2 regions of the Streptomyces sp. SL06 genome follow, and region 1 is predicted to be linked to the other one. Evidence: riboswitches for the same ligand, from Rfam matches in the RefSeq annotation. Region 1 holds a riboswitch; the other holds the start of a gene.
What was found. A riboswitch is a leader RNA that binds a small molecule or an ion and turns the genes downstream of it on or off. The one in region 1 is predicted to bind ZMP and ZTP.
Positions count from the first base shown of each region.

Region 1 (7,668 bases):
GCGACGGCCCCGGCCACATTGCAGACGGCTCTCAGCTTCGTGCCGTCGAGTTGTTCCGCCGTCTTCGCCGCGGCGTCGGCGACGCTCTTCTCGTCCCGTACGTCGAAGAGCACGGGGGTGAACCAGTCGGCGGGGAGTACGGCGCTCAGCTCGGCTGCAGCGTCCGGCCTGCGGACCGCCCCGTAGACGTGGAAACCCTCGTCGGCGAGGAAGCGAACGGTGGCCCTCCCGATGCCGGATCCCGCCCCGGTGACCAGCACGCTTTCTCTCATACCGTCTCCAGGTCGCTCGGGTCGTGGGCGGAGATGATGCGCAGGCCGGGATCGGCCCGGCGGTTCAGCTCTGCCAGGCGTTGCTGGTTCTCGACGAGGAGACGGTGCTGCTGCGCCGCACCGCGCTCCATGAGGCGCACCGGCCACGGCACTTCGGCCCGTCCGTCCAGGGTGCCCCAGTGGTAGAAGGCGTCTCCGCAGTGCAACAGCCACCGCTCACCCGCGTCGACGCCGACGCAGACATGTCCGCGGGAGTGCCCGGGGGTTGCCACCATCACGAACCCGGGCGCTATCCCGCTCAGTTCCTTCGCCGCGGCGAACCCCCGCCACCCCTCACCGCCGAGCCGGTGCTCGACGAACCGCGGCCCGTGCGCCCATTGGGCCGGCCGGTACCGGGTGCGTTCGCGCCGCGACGGCGAGCGTATCGCTCCGTCGATCTCGTCCGCCGTCACGTGCACCTGGGCGTGCGGGAAGTCGGCCAGCCCTCCGACGTGGTCGAAGTCCAGGTGCGTGACGATGATGTGCCGTACGTCCTCGGGCCGGAACCCGAGTCGCTGCATCTGCCGTACCGCGGTCTCCTCCGGGTCGAGAACCGGCTTGATGACGTGGCGCATGAACCCGACCCGGCCGACCGGGTCCTGGATGTCCTGGAGCCCGAATCCGGTGTCCACGAGCACCAGTCCGTTCGCGTCGGTTTCCACGAGCAGCACGTGCGCGACCATGGGGTAGGTCGGCATGTTCATCGTGCCGCAGTTGAGGTGATGCACTTTCACCAGTGAGTCTCCGCTTCTTCGAACGCCGCCGGGATCAGAGTCCCCGGGAACCATCCTGAAGGACGTGGGACACGGCGCGGAACGCGGGGCTGCGCGCTCACCGGCTCAGCGGGCTACTGGAACTCCCTTGGTAGGACCAGTCCAACTCGACTGCACAGAGGCGGCGTTGTGTGAGTGGGGACCAGACTCGTGGCAGACAGACCGCCTCTCATATGGCTCGGCGATGTCGTCGTGGGCAAGGATGCGCCGCCGACCCGGAGGTCCGAAAACGAGGCCCAGCCAAAAAGATGAGGTATCAGGCCAGTTTGGTCAGCGCAAGGCACGATCCATATCGCGCCGGTGATCGGCAACCCACTGATATGCCTCCTGCACCTGTACTACTGCACCCGTGTCGCGGAGACGGATCATCTCGCGGTCCCCAGAGTCCGCAGCAGCCTCAATGCCGCGCCGGCATCTGTCCTGCCACCACAGGATCGCAGAGACCAACTCACGCCGGTCCACAAGCTCATAGCCATCAGCGATCAACCGCAACCCGACGCGCAGCCTCGGAGGCGTCTTCGATACTCGGCCCGAGCCCGAGGTACTGCCAACATACGTGGGCGACATCATGGATGCGCGCGCCCGGGGCTGCCAGATCCCAGTCGGTGAAGGCCACCGGGCGCAAGGCACCGCTGACAGGTCGATAGACCGTGTTCTTGGGCGAGAGGTCGTTATGGCATACGACCTCGTGTCCCCCGGCCAGTGCCGTGCCTGCCGTCAGGTCGTGAAATTCCCGGACAAGCTCCGTGACCCGCAGCAGACTTTCGTCGGAGTACACCGTCGGCGGCTGCTGCGGTTCCCAGGCCACATGCCCCTCGACGTAGGTCAGGACCTCCCGGCCCGCCTCGTCGATGCCACGGTAGCGCGGCGCGCCTGGCCAGCCGCCGGCCTCAAACATCTTCAGCAGGTCACCGACGAACTCCGTACTGGGCGACGCGGGCCGGCGCACCGTGGCACCGACACGCACCACGTGATTGATGGAGCCACCGGGCAGGGACGACTCATCCATCCCCCTACTTTGCATGATCTTGGCCTTGAGTTCTCAACGGGGCCCCGCTACTGAACGTGTGCGCGTCACAAGAAGTGGGCCAGAACCCTAAGGGCTGTCCACTAGAGCGGTGGTTGGGCCGTGACTGGCGCTGAGGTGGAGCACCACCGGGGAGCGGTCCGACAATTCGGTCGATGCCGTGCGCCTGGGCGAGTGGTCAGTGACGCCTGGAGGCGACCATGTCCCAGACACAAACGGCCCGACTCATGGACGGCGTTGGCCTTGCCCGACGCATGGTTGAGGAGACGTTAAGCAAGGCGACAGAGATTTCGCGACGTGTCGGTGTGACGCCTTGCCTCGCAACGGTGCTGGTGGGTGAAGATCCGGCTTCGGTGACATACGTCCGGATGAAGCGGGCCCGTTGCGCGAAGGCGGGCATCGAGTCCCGGCTTGTCAGCCTGCCGGACACCACTACAACCGCTGAGCTGGTGGATACCATCCAGTCCCTCTCGCAGGACGCCGGAGTGCACGGCATCCTGCTTCAACACCCCGTTGGCCCTCACATTGATGAGCGGGCGGCATTCGAGGCCATCGCGCCGGAGAAGGACGTTGACGGGGTCACGATGACCTCCTTCGGGGCGATGAGCTTCGGGCTGTCTGGATTCGCATCGTGCACCCCTGGCGGGATCATGCGGCTCTTGGACGAGTATGAGGTAGACCTTGCAGGTCAGCATGCCGTTGTCGTGGGTCGCAGTGCGATCCTCGGCAAGCCCGTCGGAATGCTCTTGCTCTCCCGGGACGCCACTGTCACCTACTGCCACTCCCGTTCGACCGATCTGGCCGCGATCGTGCGGGAAGCGGACGTTGTTGTGGCGGCCGTGGGGCGCCCTCGGCTTATTCGCGGCGAAGACGTTCAAGCCAGGGGCTGTCGTGATCGACGCCGGATACAACCCCGGCGACGTTGGCGACGTTGACTTCGACACCGCCCGCACTCGTGCCCGCTTGATCACGCCGGTCCCCGGTGGGGTCGGCCCCATGACCATCGCAGTCCTGCTGGCGCAGACGGTCGATGCGGCATCCATCCAACTTGGGCTGGCCAGCCGGTGAATGAGGTCAGCCTTGAGTTTCGCGCGGACGTTAAGCCGCTGGCCTGCTGACTCGACCTCTTGCCCCAGGTGGTGCGAGGGCTTTCACGGGTGAACCGCCGGGCCGTCGTGGCGATCAGTGCCCAGAACCTTCACCGCGCGGGCAGCGGCCACCATGAATGCCGCGGTCCTCGACGGCCGCCTCATCGACGCGCACCAGCTCGAGGAGTTGACGGCGGTGGCCTTCGAGGGCACCGACCAGGTCTTCGGCAACCATGCGCGGTCGGCCCTCGGTTGTCCGCTCGGCCGGCTCGGTACGCGGCCGGACGAGACACCCACCACGTTCGGCTGGGCCGGTGGCGGCGGCAGTTACGTCTATGCCGACACCGCCACCGGCACCTCCTTCGCCATGACCAAGACCCGTCTCACTCCCCGCTTCAGCACCGCACAGCGGCTCGCAGACCTGCCTGTCTGAGTATCGACGCCGCGCGGCCTTCCGCCGGCCGATCGGCATGCAGGAGGCCTGTGCCGCAGCTACTCGTGCTTGCGTCCGCGAAGTTCAACGCGCGGTGCGCAACGTGCGGCGGCAACGCGGCGGACGGTCCGGAGCGGGCCGGGCGCACGCGTGTGTCTGGCCGTTTCGCCGAGTGCCGTCCGAGACGGATTCACCTGTCAGAGTTCCAGCACTTCGAGATGGCGGGGGTCGAGGACGCGACCGTCCGTCCCGATCACCTGCTGGAGCCGGTCGACCACGCCGCGGTTCACCGTGTCGTGCACCGCGGGGTCGTCCAGGGCCGTGACCAGGTCGTCGTGGTGGCTCGGGACGATGATCTGTGGCCGGCCCAGAGTGCCAACGGCGCGCTCGAAGTAGTCGTGCACGGCCGCGTGCCCGCTGGCTCCCAGCACCAGCACATCGGGGGTGGCCCCGGCGACTTCGCGGGCCGCGAAGTTGGCCGAACCGCTGAGGAACATGACGCGCAAGCGGTCACCCACCGTGATCTGGTAGCCCAATGTGCCGCCCTCCACCAGATCGCCCAGCGCCCGGGGCCGGGCCGGGGGTGCGGTCAGGGTGCCGTAGGGGTCGAAGCCGTAGCCGCCGAGCTGGCTGTGCAGACTGCGTACGACCTCGATGGTGTAGTCGGGACGGGACGGGTTGTCGGACGACTGGAGGGGATGGCGCAGCACCTCGTCCCCCGACACCACCACCAGCCGGTGCTTGCGCCCTGTGCCGGGGACGCCCATGGCACTCAGCAGGTGCAGATGCGTCTCGGTGCCCAGAACATTGATCTCCCGCTCCCGCCAGGCGGAGTGGTCCAGGAGGTACGGCACGTCGGCGAGGTGGTCCCAGTGCCCGTGCGTCAGGAGGATGAACTCGGGCGCCGAGGTGAGGTGTTCGCGCAGCAGCCAGTCGATGATCCCGCGGTTCACCTCCAGTTTCCGCGTCATGTCGGCCTTGCCGTCCGAGTCCGTGTAAGGCTGCCGGGTGAGATACGGGTCGATCAGGACCCGGTGACCGTCGAAGCTCAGTTCCCAGCCCGCGACGCCGAGCCAGCGCAGCTTCACACCGCTGCGCCCCGGACGACTGTTGCGGGCAGGGACGCCGCGCGGCGCGGTGGCCGATGCGGTCCCGGCCGTCCCCGCGACTCCTGCCGCGCCCGCGACAACGCTCGTTCTCAGGAGGCTGCGCCGACTCACACATCGCGAGGCGGCTTGGGACTGCTGAGCGGGCATGGCGGACTCCTTCGCCTTACGCGGGCCTCAACTGGTGTTCCGGGCCCGTCCCTTGGGTCCCGGAGTCAAGCCTCGAGAGTCTTCCTGTGTCGAATACACTCGCGGCCGCGTGCCGATTCATTCGGCATATCACCGCAGACCACGGGGGACGCATGCTGACCGAGCGGCATCTGGAGATCTTCGTCGCCCTCGCGGAGGAGGGGCACTTCGGCGACGCCGCGCAACGCGTGGGCATCACTCAGCCGCCTCTCTCACAGGCACTGCGCCGGCTGGAGGCGCTGCTGGGGGTACGGCTGTTCGATCGGGAGCGCGGGGTCTCCCTCACCGAGGAGGGCGCTGCTCTGCTGCCGCACGCGCGCCGGGCCCTTTCCGCACTGGCCGAGCTGCGGGACACCGGCGCCAGGGAGGGCGCGGACGGACAGCGTCTACGGCTCGGTCTGCCGCCCGAGTTGCCGCCCCGGCTCGGCGCGAGCGTCGCCGCCTCACCCGTCCGCGCCGGTATCCGGACCAGGGTCTCGGTGGTCACAGCGCCGACAGCGACACTGCTGACGGACGTTTCCGCCGGACGGCTCGACCTGGCCGTCGTCCGGCACCCTGTCGTACTGCGCGGCCTGTCCGCGGGCCCCGTGACGCTGCTGGCGACGTGGCTGGCTGGTCCCGGACGGGGCGGCCGGCGCCGGGGCGGGGCTGTCCTCGCCGGGCGAAGCGAGCACGCCGAGTCCGCGTTCGGGTGGAGCGCGGGCGGGACGCCGGTTGCCTTATGCGGTCCGGCCGCGTGCCGAAGCGCCCGCGGCGCACGACCTCTTCCTGGACACGCTCGCGGGGCGGGGCCATCGGGCCGAGACGGTGGTGATCTCCGACGAACGCGCCGCACTGGCCCTCGTCGCCGCCGGTCAGGCCGTACTCGTCACGGCGGACGAAACCCTCGCGGCGGGCGGTGTCGCCCGGCGCCGGACCACCGACCCGGCGCTTCCGCTGCGACTGCGCGTGGTCTGGGACGCCCGCCGGCTCGCCGCCGCACACGCCACCGAAGCGGCCGTCGCCATGGCCGACACGCTGGCATCGGCACACCTCCCGAGCAGCGGGGCGGACCGATGAGCGCGGGCGGCGACGGAGCCATCCAGCGCACCCTGCGTGCCATGTTCGACGACGCCGGAGTACACGGTCGGCTCCACGCGGCCGAACTGCACCGGCCCGCGGTGGCGGTGGCCCTCGACGCGGACGAGGCCGTACTGATGGGCTCGGTCTACAAGGTGCCGCTGGCGGTGGCCTATTGCAGACAGGTCGACGCCGGCGTCCTCGACCCTCTGCAAAGGGTTGCCCTGTCGCCCGGGGACAGGCTGCCCGGACCCACCGGCATCTCACAACTGCGCGACGAGGTGTCCATGTCCCTGCGCGACCTGGTCGTCATGATGATGAGCATCTCCGACAACGCGGCTGCCGACGCGGTGCTCCACCACGTGGGCACCGAGGCGTTCGACGAGACCTGCCGTGTCCTCGGCCTCGCGCGCACGCGTCTCAACGACGGTGCCGCGGGAACCCTGGCCCGGCTGCTGGACGTGACGGGGGCCGATTCGGTGGACGCGGCAATGGCGCGGATCGCGGACAACGATCGGGCGGCGCCGCCCGGCGTCTACGACCCCGCGTGGGTGGCCGCCACCACCCCGGCCGAGATGGCGCGACTGCTGCGTGCCGTCTGGACGGACACGGCGGCCTCCCCCACCGGCTGCGCGTTCATTCGCCGCACCATGCGACTCCAGCCCTGGCAGCATCGGCTCGCGGCGGGCTTCCCGTACGACGACGTAGCGGTGTACGGGAAGACCGCGACGTTCGGCGCCATGCGGCACGAGGCGGGGGTGATCGAACTGCCCGACGGCCGTACGTACACAGCGGTCGTCTTCACCCAGGCCGCACGCGCCGACCGCCGGCTCCCCCGCGTCGACGCGGTGATCGGCGCCGCGGCGCGCAGAGCCGTCGAGTACCTGAGAGAGCGCGAATGACTTGCCCGTCGTCGCCGCGCGTCGCGGCAGGGGCGGATGGGCGGGGTGCCGCGGACCAGTGGGATGAGGGCCTGGATGTGCAGGAGGTGTGCGGCGGAGAATGCCGAGGGAGGGGGCAGGCCACGTCCATTGACGACGAGGTGGACCTTCGGCCCTCCCGACAGCCCCGAGTCTGGCGGCGGTTGGTTCAGTGCAGCGTCGATGGGCCTGAAGACGGGGTTCGTCAGGCGGGAGTCTCTGCCGTGACGGTCACGGCGTAGCTCTCGGTGCCCTCCGGGGCGCCACTCCACGACAGCTGCGGTGAGAACGTCCTTGCCGCCGGGACACCGAAGGAGAGCTGCTCGGGCGGCCAGGGGGCGCCATTGGTGACGGTGCCTCTGTCTCGTGCAGGGGCCGGATACGAGCCGTGCCCCCGCGGATCGGAACGTGTCTACGTCTCTTGAGGATCCGCAGCCCCGCCGGGGCGGTCCTGCACACCGGGCAGTACATCTCTTTTGCGTTGGCGCCCACTTGTTCGAGGAACATAGGTGCCTCGATCGGCACCGTCGGTGTCGCCCCGGACAACGCGCTCGTGGAGTTCCGGATGGGTCTCTCCAAAACGGCGCTGTTCGAGCGCCACCGCGGATTGGGGCGCCCGGTTCAACAATCCGCGCCTTCACCCGGAGAGTTCATCTTCAGGCCATAATCCATTTCCGTTCGAAAGCGCGAGGCCAACGCGAGCGCCCCCTTGTGCTCCTTCCGCGCCCCCACTCCTTCACACGGCAATCCTGCTCGCCCGTT
Region 1 is NZ_JBSYOT010000002.1:7,391,363-7,399,030, reverse strand. Features, by position in the region: gene AC4IHM_RS33520 (SDR family NAD(P)-dependent oxidoreductase) at 1-272, opposite strand, end outside; gene AC4IHM_RS33515 (MBL fold metallo-hydrolase) at 269-1,045, opposite strand; gene AC4IHM_RS33510 (phosphotransferase family protein) at 1,560-2,093, opposite strand; ZMP/ZTP riboswitch at 2,204-2,290, shown strand; partial or broken gene AC4IHM_RS33505 (bifunctional 5,10-methylenetetrahydrofolate dehydrogenase/5,10-methenyltetrahydrofolate cyclohydrolase) at 2,312-3,179, shown strand; gene AC4IHM_RS33500 (serine hydrolase) at 3,333-3,632, shown strand; gene AC4IHM_RS33495 (MBL fold metallo-hydrolase) at 3,830-4,720, opposite strand; partial or broken gene AC4IHM_RS33490 (helix-turn-helix domain-containing protein) at 4,777-5,163, shown strand; gene AC4IHM_RS33485 (hypothetical protein) at 5,642-5,986, shown strand; gene AC4IHM_RS33480 (serine hydrolase) at 5,983-6,888, shown strand; partial or broken gene AC4IHM_RS33475 (YbhB/YbcL family Raf kinase inhibitor-like protein) at 7,133-7,261, opposite strand.

Region 2 (7,668 bases), 4.7 Mb from region 1:
CGCCTCCTCGATGCCGTGCGCCACGGTGACGTGCGGGTGGTACGGGAACTGCAGTTCGCGTGGGACCGGCCCGGAGGCGTCCCGCACCCGCTTCTGCAGCCAGGAGCAGGCCGCGGCGCCCTCGACCACCTGGACGAAGACGACCGGCGACAGCGGGCGGAAGGTCCCGGTGCCGGACAGCCGCATCGGGAAGGGCCGCCCGCGCGCCGCCACCTCCGCGAGGTGCGCCTCGATCGCGGGGAGCGCGGCGCCGTCCACCCCGGTCGGCGGCAGCAGGGTGACGTGCGTGGGGATGCCGTGAGCCGCGGCGTCGCCGAAGCCCGCACGCAGCTGCTGGAGCTTGCTGCCGTGGGGCTCCGGGACCGCGATCGACACACCGATCGTTACGGTCCCCACTTCGTCTCCTGTCGTTCCGTTTTCCGTGTCGGACACCCGGTTGTCGACTGTACGGCCACCACCGTGCCCGGGGCAGGCGCAACCGGAGTGATGTGCAGCGCTACGGCGGCATGCCGGGGCGCACGCAGGGCGCCGGGGCCAGTGCCCAGGCGGCCGCGCGGGTCAGTGCTTGGCGGGCAGAAGGCCCACCATGTCGTACGCCCGAGCGAGGGTCTCGGCGGCGACGGCCCGTGCCTTGTCCGCGCCCTCGGCCAGGATCGCGTCGAGCGTCTCGGGGTCGTCGAGGTACTGCCGGGTGCGTTCCCGGAAGGGGGTGACGAACTCGACCACGACATCGGCGAGGTCCGTCTTCAGCGCGCCGTAGCCCTTGCCCTCGTACTTCTGCTCCAGCTCGGGGATCGCCGTGCCGGTGAGGGTGGAGTAGATCGACAGCAGGTTGCTCACGCCGGGCTTGTGCGCGCGGTCGAAGCGGACCACGGTGTCGGCGTCCGTGACCGCGCTCCTGACCTTCTTCGCGGAGGCCTTCGGCTCGTCGAGCAGGTTGATCAGGCCCTTCGGGGTGGGCGCCGACTTGCTCATCTTGGCGGTCGGGTCCTGAAGGTCGTAGATCTTCGCCGTCTCCTTGAGGATGTGGGCGCTCGGGACGGTGAAGGTGTCGCCGTAGGTCTGGTTGAAGCGCTCGGCGAGGTCGCGGGTCAGCTCAAGGTGCTGGCGCTGGTCCTCGCCCACGGGGACCTGGTCGGACTGGTAGAGCAGGATGTCGGCGACCATCAGCATCGGGTACGTGAACAGGCCGACGGTGGTGCGGTCGCTGCCCTGCTTGGCGGACTTGTCCTTGAACTGGGTCATCCGGGATGCCTCGCCGAAGCCGGTGATGCAGTTCATCAGCCAGGCCAGCTGGGCGTGCTCGGGGACGTGGCTCTGCACGAACAGCGTGCAGCGGGCCGGGTCGAGGCCGGCCGCGAGGAGCTGGGCGGCGGCGACGCGGGTGTTCTCGCGCAGTTCTCTCGGGTCCTGCGGAACGGTGATCGCGTGCAGGTCGACGACCATGTAGAACGCGTCGTGGGTGTTCTGCATGTCGACCCACTGGCGGACGGCGCCGAGGTAGTTGCCGAGGTGGAACGAGCCGGAGGTCGGCTGGATGCCGGAGAGTACGCGGGGACGTTCAGAGGCCATGGACGTCATTCTCTCAGGCCGCGAGGGGCGATCGGGCACTGGCTCCACCGCCTCCGCGAGGTGTGGCGGCCCGGTACCGTGCCGGGCCGCCACAGCGGGCGGTCGCGTGCGGAGCCGACCGGCCCGTAAGGATGTCTCCCGCGTCAGCCGAGGTCGATCTCCGGGTACAGCGGGAAGCCGGTCACCAGGTCGGTCGCGCGCTGCGAGATCTCGTCGGCGATCTTCGCGTCGAGGACGTGGGATGCCTTCGAGGGGGCGCCGGACTTCGTGGTGCCGGCCTCCGTCGCCGTCAGGACGCGGTCGATCAGGCCGGCGACCTCGTCCATCTCCGCCGTGCCGAGGCCGCGCGTGGTCAGCGCCGGGGTGCCGACGCGGATGCCGGAGGTGTACCAGGCGCCGTTCGGGTCGGCCGGGATGGCGTTGCGGTTGGTGACGATGCCGGAGTCGAGGAGGGCGGCCTCGGCCTGCCGGCCGGTGAGGCCGTAGGAGGATGCCACGTCGATCAGGTTGAGGTGGTTGTCCGTGCCGCCGGTGACCAGGGTGGCGCCGCGGCGGACCAGGCCCTCGGCGAGGGCGCGGGCGTTGTCGACGATGCGCCGCGCGTAGTCCTGGAAGCCGGGCTGCCGGGCCTCGGCGAGGGCGACGGCCTTGGCGGCCATGACGTGCGGGAGCGGGCCGCCGAGGACCATCGGGCAGCCGCGGTCCACCTGGTCCTTGAGGGAGTCGTCGCACAGGACCATGCCGCCTCGCGGGCCGCGCAGCGACTTGTGCGTGGTCGTGGTCACGATCTGGGCGTGCGGGACCGGGTCGAAGTCGCCGGTCAGCACCTTGCCCGCGACCAGGCCCGCGAAGTGCGCCATGTCGACCAGGAGGGTCGCGCCGACCTCGTCGGCGATCTCGCGCATGATCCGGAAGTTCACCAGCCGGGGGTACGCGGAGTAGCCCGCGACGATGATCAGCGGCTTGAACTCGCGGGCCGAGGCGCGCAGGGCCTCGTAGTCGATGAGGCCGGTCGCCGGGTCGGTGCCGTAGGAGCGCTGGTCGAACATCTTGCCGGAGATGTTCGGCCGGAAGCCGTGGGTGAGGTGGCCGCCGGCGTCCAGGGACATGCCGAGCATCCGCTGGTTGCCGAAGGCCTGCCGCAGCTCGGCCCAGTCGGCGTCGGTCAGGTCGTTGACCTGGCGGGCGCCGGCCTTCTCCAGGAAGGGCACCTCGACGCGGGCGCCGAGGACGGCCCAGAAGGCGACGAGGTTGGCGTCGATGCCGGAGTGCGGCTGGACGTAGGCGTGGCGGGCGCCGAACAGCTCGCGCGCGTGCTCGGCGGCGAGGGACTCGACGGTGTCGACATTGCGGCAGCCGGCGTAGAAGCGGCGGCCGATGGTGCCCTCGGCGTACTTGTCGCTGAACCAGTTGCCCATCGCGAGGAGGGTGGCCGGGGAGGCGTAGTTCTCCGAGGCGATCAGCTTGAGCATCTCGCGCTGGTCGGCGAGCTCCTGGCCGATGGCGTCGGCGACGCGGGGCTCGACGGTGCGGATGACGTCGAGGGCGGCGCGGTAGGCGGTGGAAGCGGGGGTGGGCTCTGCGGGCATGGTGACCTCCGGACGTTGCGGTCAGCGTTCTCGGTCGGCCCAGGCGCACGGCGCTCGCTTCTTCGGGCCGCTCCCCGATGGTTGTCCATCCCAGCGCGCCAGTTACGGCCCGAGGGCAGCTTACCGGGTGGGGCGGGGGTGCGTTTGCCGGGTTGTTCGCTGTTGCCGGGTGCGGGTGTCTTGTGGCTGGTCGCGCCGTTCCCCGCGCCCCTTCGGGGCGCTTGTCCCTGCGTCTCCTTCACGGCAGGGCCCGGCACAGTGGGGACGCGTTTGCCGGGTTGTTCGCCGTTGCCGGGTGCGGGTGTCTTGTGGCTGGTCGCGCCGTTCCCCGCGCCCCTTCGGGGCGCTCAGCTCCCGGTCTGTGGCAGGGCTCGGCAGAGGGCGTCCAGGGTTGGGGACCAGGCGTGGTCGGGTGGGGTGCCGTAGCCGACTACCAGGGCGTCCTGTGGGGGGTCGGGGGCGGCCGGGTGGCGGAAGAGGGACAGGCCGTGGGCCGCGAGTCCGTGCCAGGCGGCGGCCCGTACGGTCTGCTGCTCGGTGCCGGGCGGGAGTTGGAGTACGGCGTGCAGACCGGCGGCGATGCCGGTGACGCGGACCCGGGGCGCGCGCTCGGCGAGGGCGGCGACCAGGGCGTCGCGGCGGCGCCGGTAGCGCAGCCGGGCGGACCTGACGTGCCGGTCGTAGCCCCCGGAGCCGATGAACTCCGCGAGGGTCAGCTGGTCGAGCACGCCCGGGACACGTCCCGCCATGGCGTCCATGACCTCCCCGGCCAGCGAGGGCGGCAGCACCAGCCAGCCCAGCCGCAGCCCGGGGGCGAGGGACTTGCTTGCGGTGCCCAGATAGACGACGCGGCCGGGGTCCAGCCCCTGGAGGGCGCCGACGGGCTGGCGGTCGTAGCGGAACTCGCCGTCGTAGTCGTCCTCCAGGACCAGGGCGCCGGTGCGCCGCGCCCAGTCCACGACGGCCGCCCTGCGGTCGGGGTGCAGGGGGACGCCCGTCGGGAACTGGTGGGCGGGCGTGAGCAGTACGGCGCCCGCGTCCCCGAGCGCCCCGAAGGCCGCGCCCCGGTCGTCGACGGGCAGCGCGACGGTACGCAGCCCGGCCGCCGTGAGCAGGTCGCGGTGGATGTGGAGACCGTACGACTCGACGGCCACGGTGCGCACGCCGCGCGCCCGCAGCACCGCGGCCAGCAGCCCGAGGCCGTGCGCGACCCCGCCGCAGACCAGCAGGCTCTCCGGGTCGGCGCGCACACCGCGGGCCCGCGCGACGTAGCCGGCCAGCGCGGTGCGCAGCTCGGGCCGGCCGCGGGGATCGCCGTAGCCGAAGGCGTCGTTGGGAGCGGCGGCGAGGGCGCGGCGGGCGGACCTGAGCCACTCGGCGCGCGGGAAGGAGGCGAGGTCGGGGGTGCCGGGGCGCAGGTCGTGGGCGGGGCGGGCGCGCCCCGGCGGGCGCCGGGCCGAGGCGCCGGCCGGCGGGGCGGCGACACGCTCGGCGACGCGGGTGCCCGAGCCCTGGCGCGCGGTGAGCCAGCCCTCGGCCACGAGGTCGGCGTAGGCGTCGGCGACGGTGTTGCGGGCGATGCCGAGGTCGGCGGCGAGGGCGCGGGAGGAGGGCAGCCGGGTGCCGGGGGCGAGGCGGCCGGTGCGGACGGCCTCGCGCAGGGCCGCGGTGAGGCCGCGGCGCAGGCCCGGTCCGGTGGGTTCCAGATGCAGGTCGACGCCCAGAGTGGCCCGTGATTCCGCCATGGAAATGGACCATACTCCTGGGCTGCTTCCTTCCTAGGGTCGAGGCATGACCACACACACCGACGACACGAGGACCACGGGTTGCGCCGCCGAGCTGCCCGTCCGGCTCAACTGGTCCCAGCACGCTCCCGAGGTCTACCAGGCCATGGTCCGGCTCGACATCGCCGCCAGGCGGGGCCTCGACCCGACGCTGTGCGAACTGGTGAAGATCCGCGCCTCGCAGATCAACCGCTGCGCCCTCTGCGTCGACATGCACTCCAAGGACGCGCTCGCCGCCGGGGAGAGCGTGGAGCGGATCATCCAGCTCGCCGCCTGGGAGGAGTCGCGGCACTTCTACACGGAGAGGGAGCTGGCGGCGCTCGCGCTGACCGAGGCGGTCACCGTGCTGACCGACGGCTTCGTGCCGGACGAGGTGTACGAGCACGCCGCCCGGTTCTTCGACGAGCCGGAGCTGGCACAGCTCATCGCCTCGATCACGGTGATCAACGCCTGGAACAGGTTCGGCGTGACCTGCCGGACGACGCCCGGCCACTACACGCCGGGGCAGCACGCGTGACGGCGCGGACGCGGCTCCCCGGCCCGGCGGGTTGCGCACCATGAGCAAGGCCAACGTCTTCCGCGCCCTGCACCACTTCCGGCTGCCCGAAGACCCCCTCGTCCTGCCCGGCCCCTGGGACGCGGCGAGCGCCCGGGTGTTCGAGGAGGCCGGGTTCCCGGCGCTCGCGACGCCCAGTGCGGGGGTGGCGGCCTGCCTCGGGTACGAGGACGGGGCGACCCCGGCCGGCGAGATGTTCGCGGCGGTCGCGAGGATCGCGCGCGCCGTGGACATCCCCGTGTCGGCGGATGTCGAGGGCGGGTACGGGCTGGCGCCGCGGGAGCTGGTGGAACGGCTGCTGGCGGCGGGGGCGGTGGGCTGCAACCTGGAGGACTCCGCCGACGGGGTGCTCAGGGACCCGGCGGAGCACGCCGAGTGGCTGGCCGGGGTGCGGGCCGCGGCCGGGGACCTGCTCTTCGTCAACGCCCGCGTCGACACGTTCGTCCGGGGCGTCGCCGAACCGGAGGCGGCGATCGCACGGGCCGCCGCGTACGTCGCCGCGGGCGCCGACTGCGTCTATCCGATCGGCGCCCCCACCGCCGTACTGCCGCTGCTGCGGGCCGGGATCCAGGGGCCGGTGAACGTGAACGCGCTGCCCGGGGAGGGCCCCGCGTCCGCCGGGCTGAGGCGGCTCGGCGAACTCGGGGCCACCCGGATCACCTTCGGACCGGGTCTCCAGCGGCGCGCGGAGCGGGCGGTGCGGGAGATCGCGGCCCGGCTGGCGCGGTGAGGGTCAGGACAGCCACCGCTTCCAGACGGACTCGTGGCCGTCCGCCCACTTCTTCGCCGCCTCCTCGGGCCGCAACTTCTGCTCGGCGATCATCAGGGAGACCTGGTTCTGGTCCTCGGTGGTCCACTTGAACCGCTTGAGGAACTCCGCCGCCGGGCCGCCGTCCTTCGCGAAACCGGCGTTGAGGTACTTCTGCAGCGGGGTCACCGGGTAGGCGCAGGCGACCTTCGCCGGGTCGGCGTCGCAGCCCTCCTTGTACGCGGGCAGCTTCACCTCGGTCATCGGGACCTTCTCGAAGAGCCACTGGGGGGTGTACCAGTAGGTCAGGAAGGGCTTCTTCTCCTTGGCGAACTGCTGGATCTGGGTGATCTGGGCGGCCTCGGAGCCGGCGAAGACCACCTGGTAGTCCAGGTCGAGGTTCTGCACCAGCGCCTTGTCGTTGGTGACGTAGGACGGGGAGCCGTCCAGCAGCTGGCCCTTGCCGCCGCTCTCCGCGGTGCGCATCTGCCCGGCGTACTTGTCGAGGTTCTTCCAGTCCGTCACGTCCGGGTGCTGCTTGGCGAAGTAGGTCGGGACGAACCAGCCGATGTGCCCGGTGACGCCGAGGTCGCCGCCCGCGGTGATGGTCTCCTTGTCCTCGACGTACCGCTGCTCCTGGTCGGGGTGGCCCCAGTCCTCCAGGATGGCGTCGACCCGGCCCTGGCTGAGCGCGTCCCAGGCGGGCACCTCGTCGACCTGGACGGTGTCGACGCGGTAGCCCAGCTCGTGCTCCAGCAGGTATTGGGCGACGGCCACGTTGGCCTGGGCGCCGACCCAGGACTGCACGGACAGGGTGACGGTCTTGGCGCCCTGGGCGTTCGCGAACGGGGAGGACTGCTTGGTCATGTCGGCGGCGCCGCAGCCGGTCAGCAGGACCAGCGCGGCGGCTCCCGCGAGGGCGGAGATCGTACGCGGTCGCATGTCAGGCTCCCTGCTTCGGACGGCGTTCGGTCGGCTGGGTGACCCGGTCGAGCATCAGGCCGAGGCAGACGATCGCCGCGCCCGCCACCAGGCCGGTCGCCAGGTCGCCCTGGGCCAGGCCGTAGACGACCTGGTAGCCGAGCGCGCCACCGCCGACCAGGCCGCCGATGATGACGACGGCGAGGACCAGGACGACGCCCTGGTTGACGGCGAGCAGCAGGGAACGGCGGGCCAGCGGGAGCTGCACCTGACGCAACTGCTGCCCGCTGGTCGCGCCGAGCGAACGGGCCGACTCCAGGGCGGCCGGGTCGACCTGGCGCAGCCCTTGGGCGGTGATGCGGACGACGGCGGGGAGGGCGTAGACGACCGCGGCGGCGACGGCGGGCGCGCGGCCGACGCCGAAGAGGGCGACGACCGGGATCAGGTACACGAACTGCGGCATCGTCTGGAAAACGTCCAGGACGGGCCGCAGCAGGC
Region 2 is NZ_JBSYOT010000002.1:2,707,051-2,714,718, forward strand. Features, by position in the region: gene AC4IHM_RS12220 (2'-5' RNA ligase family protein) at 1-396, opposite strand, end outside; gene trpS (tryptophan--tRNA ligase) at 559-1,572, opposite strand; gene AC4IHM_RS12230 (glycine hydroxymethyltransferase) at 1,716-3,161, opposite strand; ZMP/ZTP riboswitch at 3,192-3,277, opposite strand; gene pdxR (MocR-like pyridoxine biosynthesis transcription factor PdxR) at 3,509-4,906, opposite strand; gene AC4IHM_RS12240 (carboxymuconolactone decarboxylase family protein) at 4,953-5,462, shown strand; gene AC4IHM_RS12245 (isocitrate lyase/PEP mutase family protein) at 5,503-6,231, shown strand; gene AC4IHM_RS12250 (ABC transporter substrate-binding protein) at 6,235-7,191, opposite strand; gene AC4IHM_RS12255 (ABC transporter permease) at 7,193-7,668, opposite strand, start outside.
Region 2: it holds a riboswitch for ZMP and ZTP, as region 1 does, so the genes downstream of both, AC4IHM_RS12230 (glycine hydroxymethyltransferase) here and AC4IHM_RS33505 (bifunctional 5,10-methylenetetrahydrofolate dehydrogenase/5,10-methenyltetrahydrofolate cyclohydrolase) in region 1, are expected to answer to the same signal.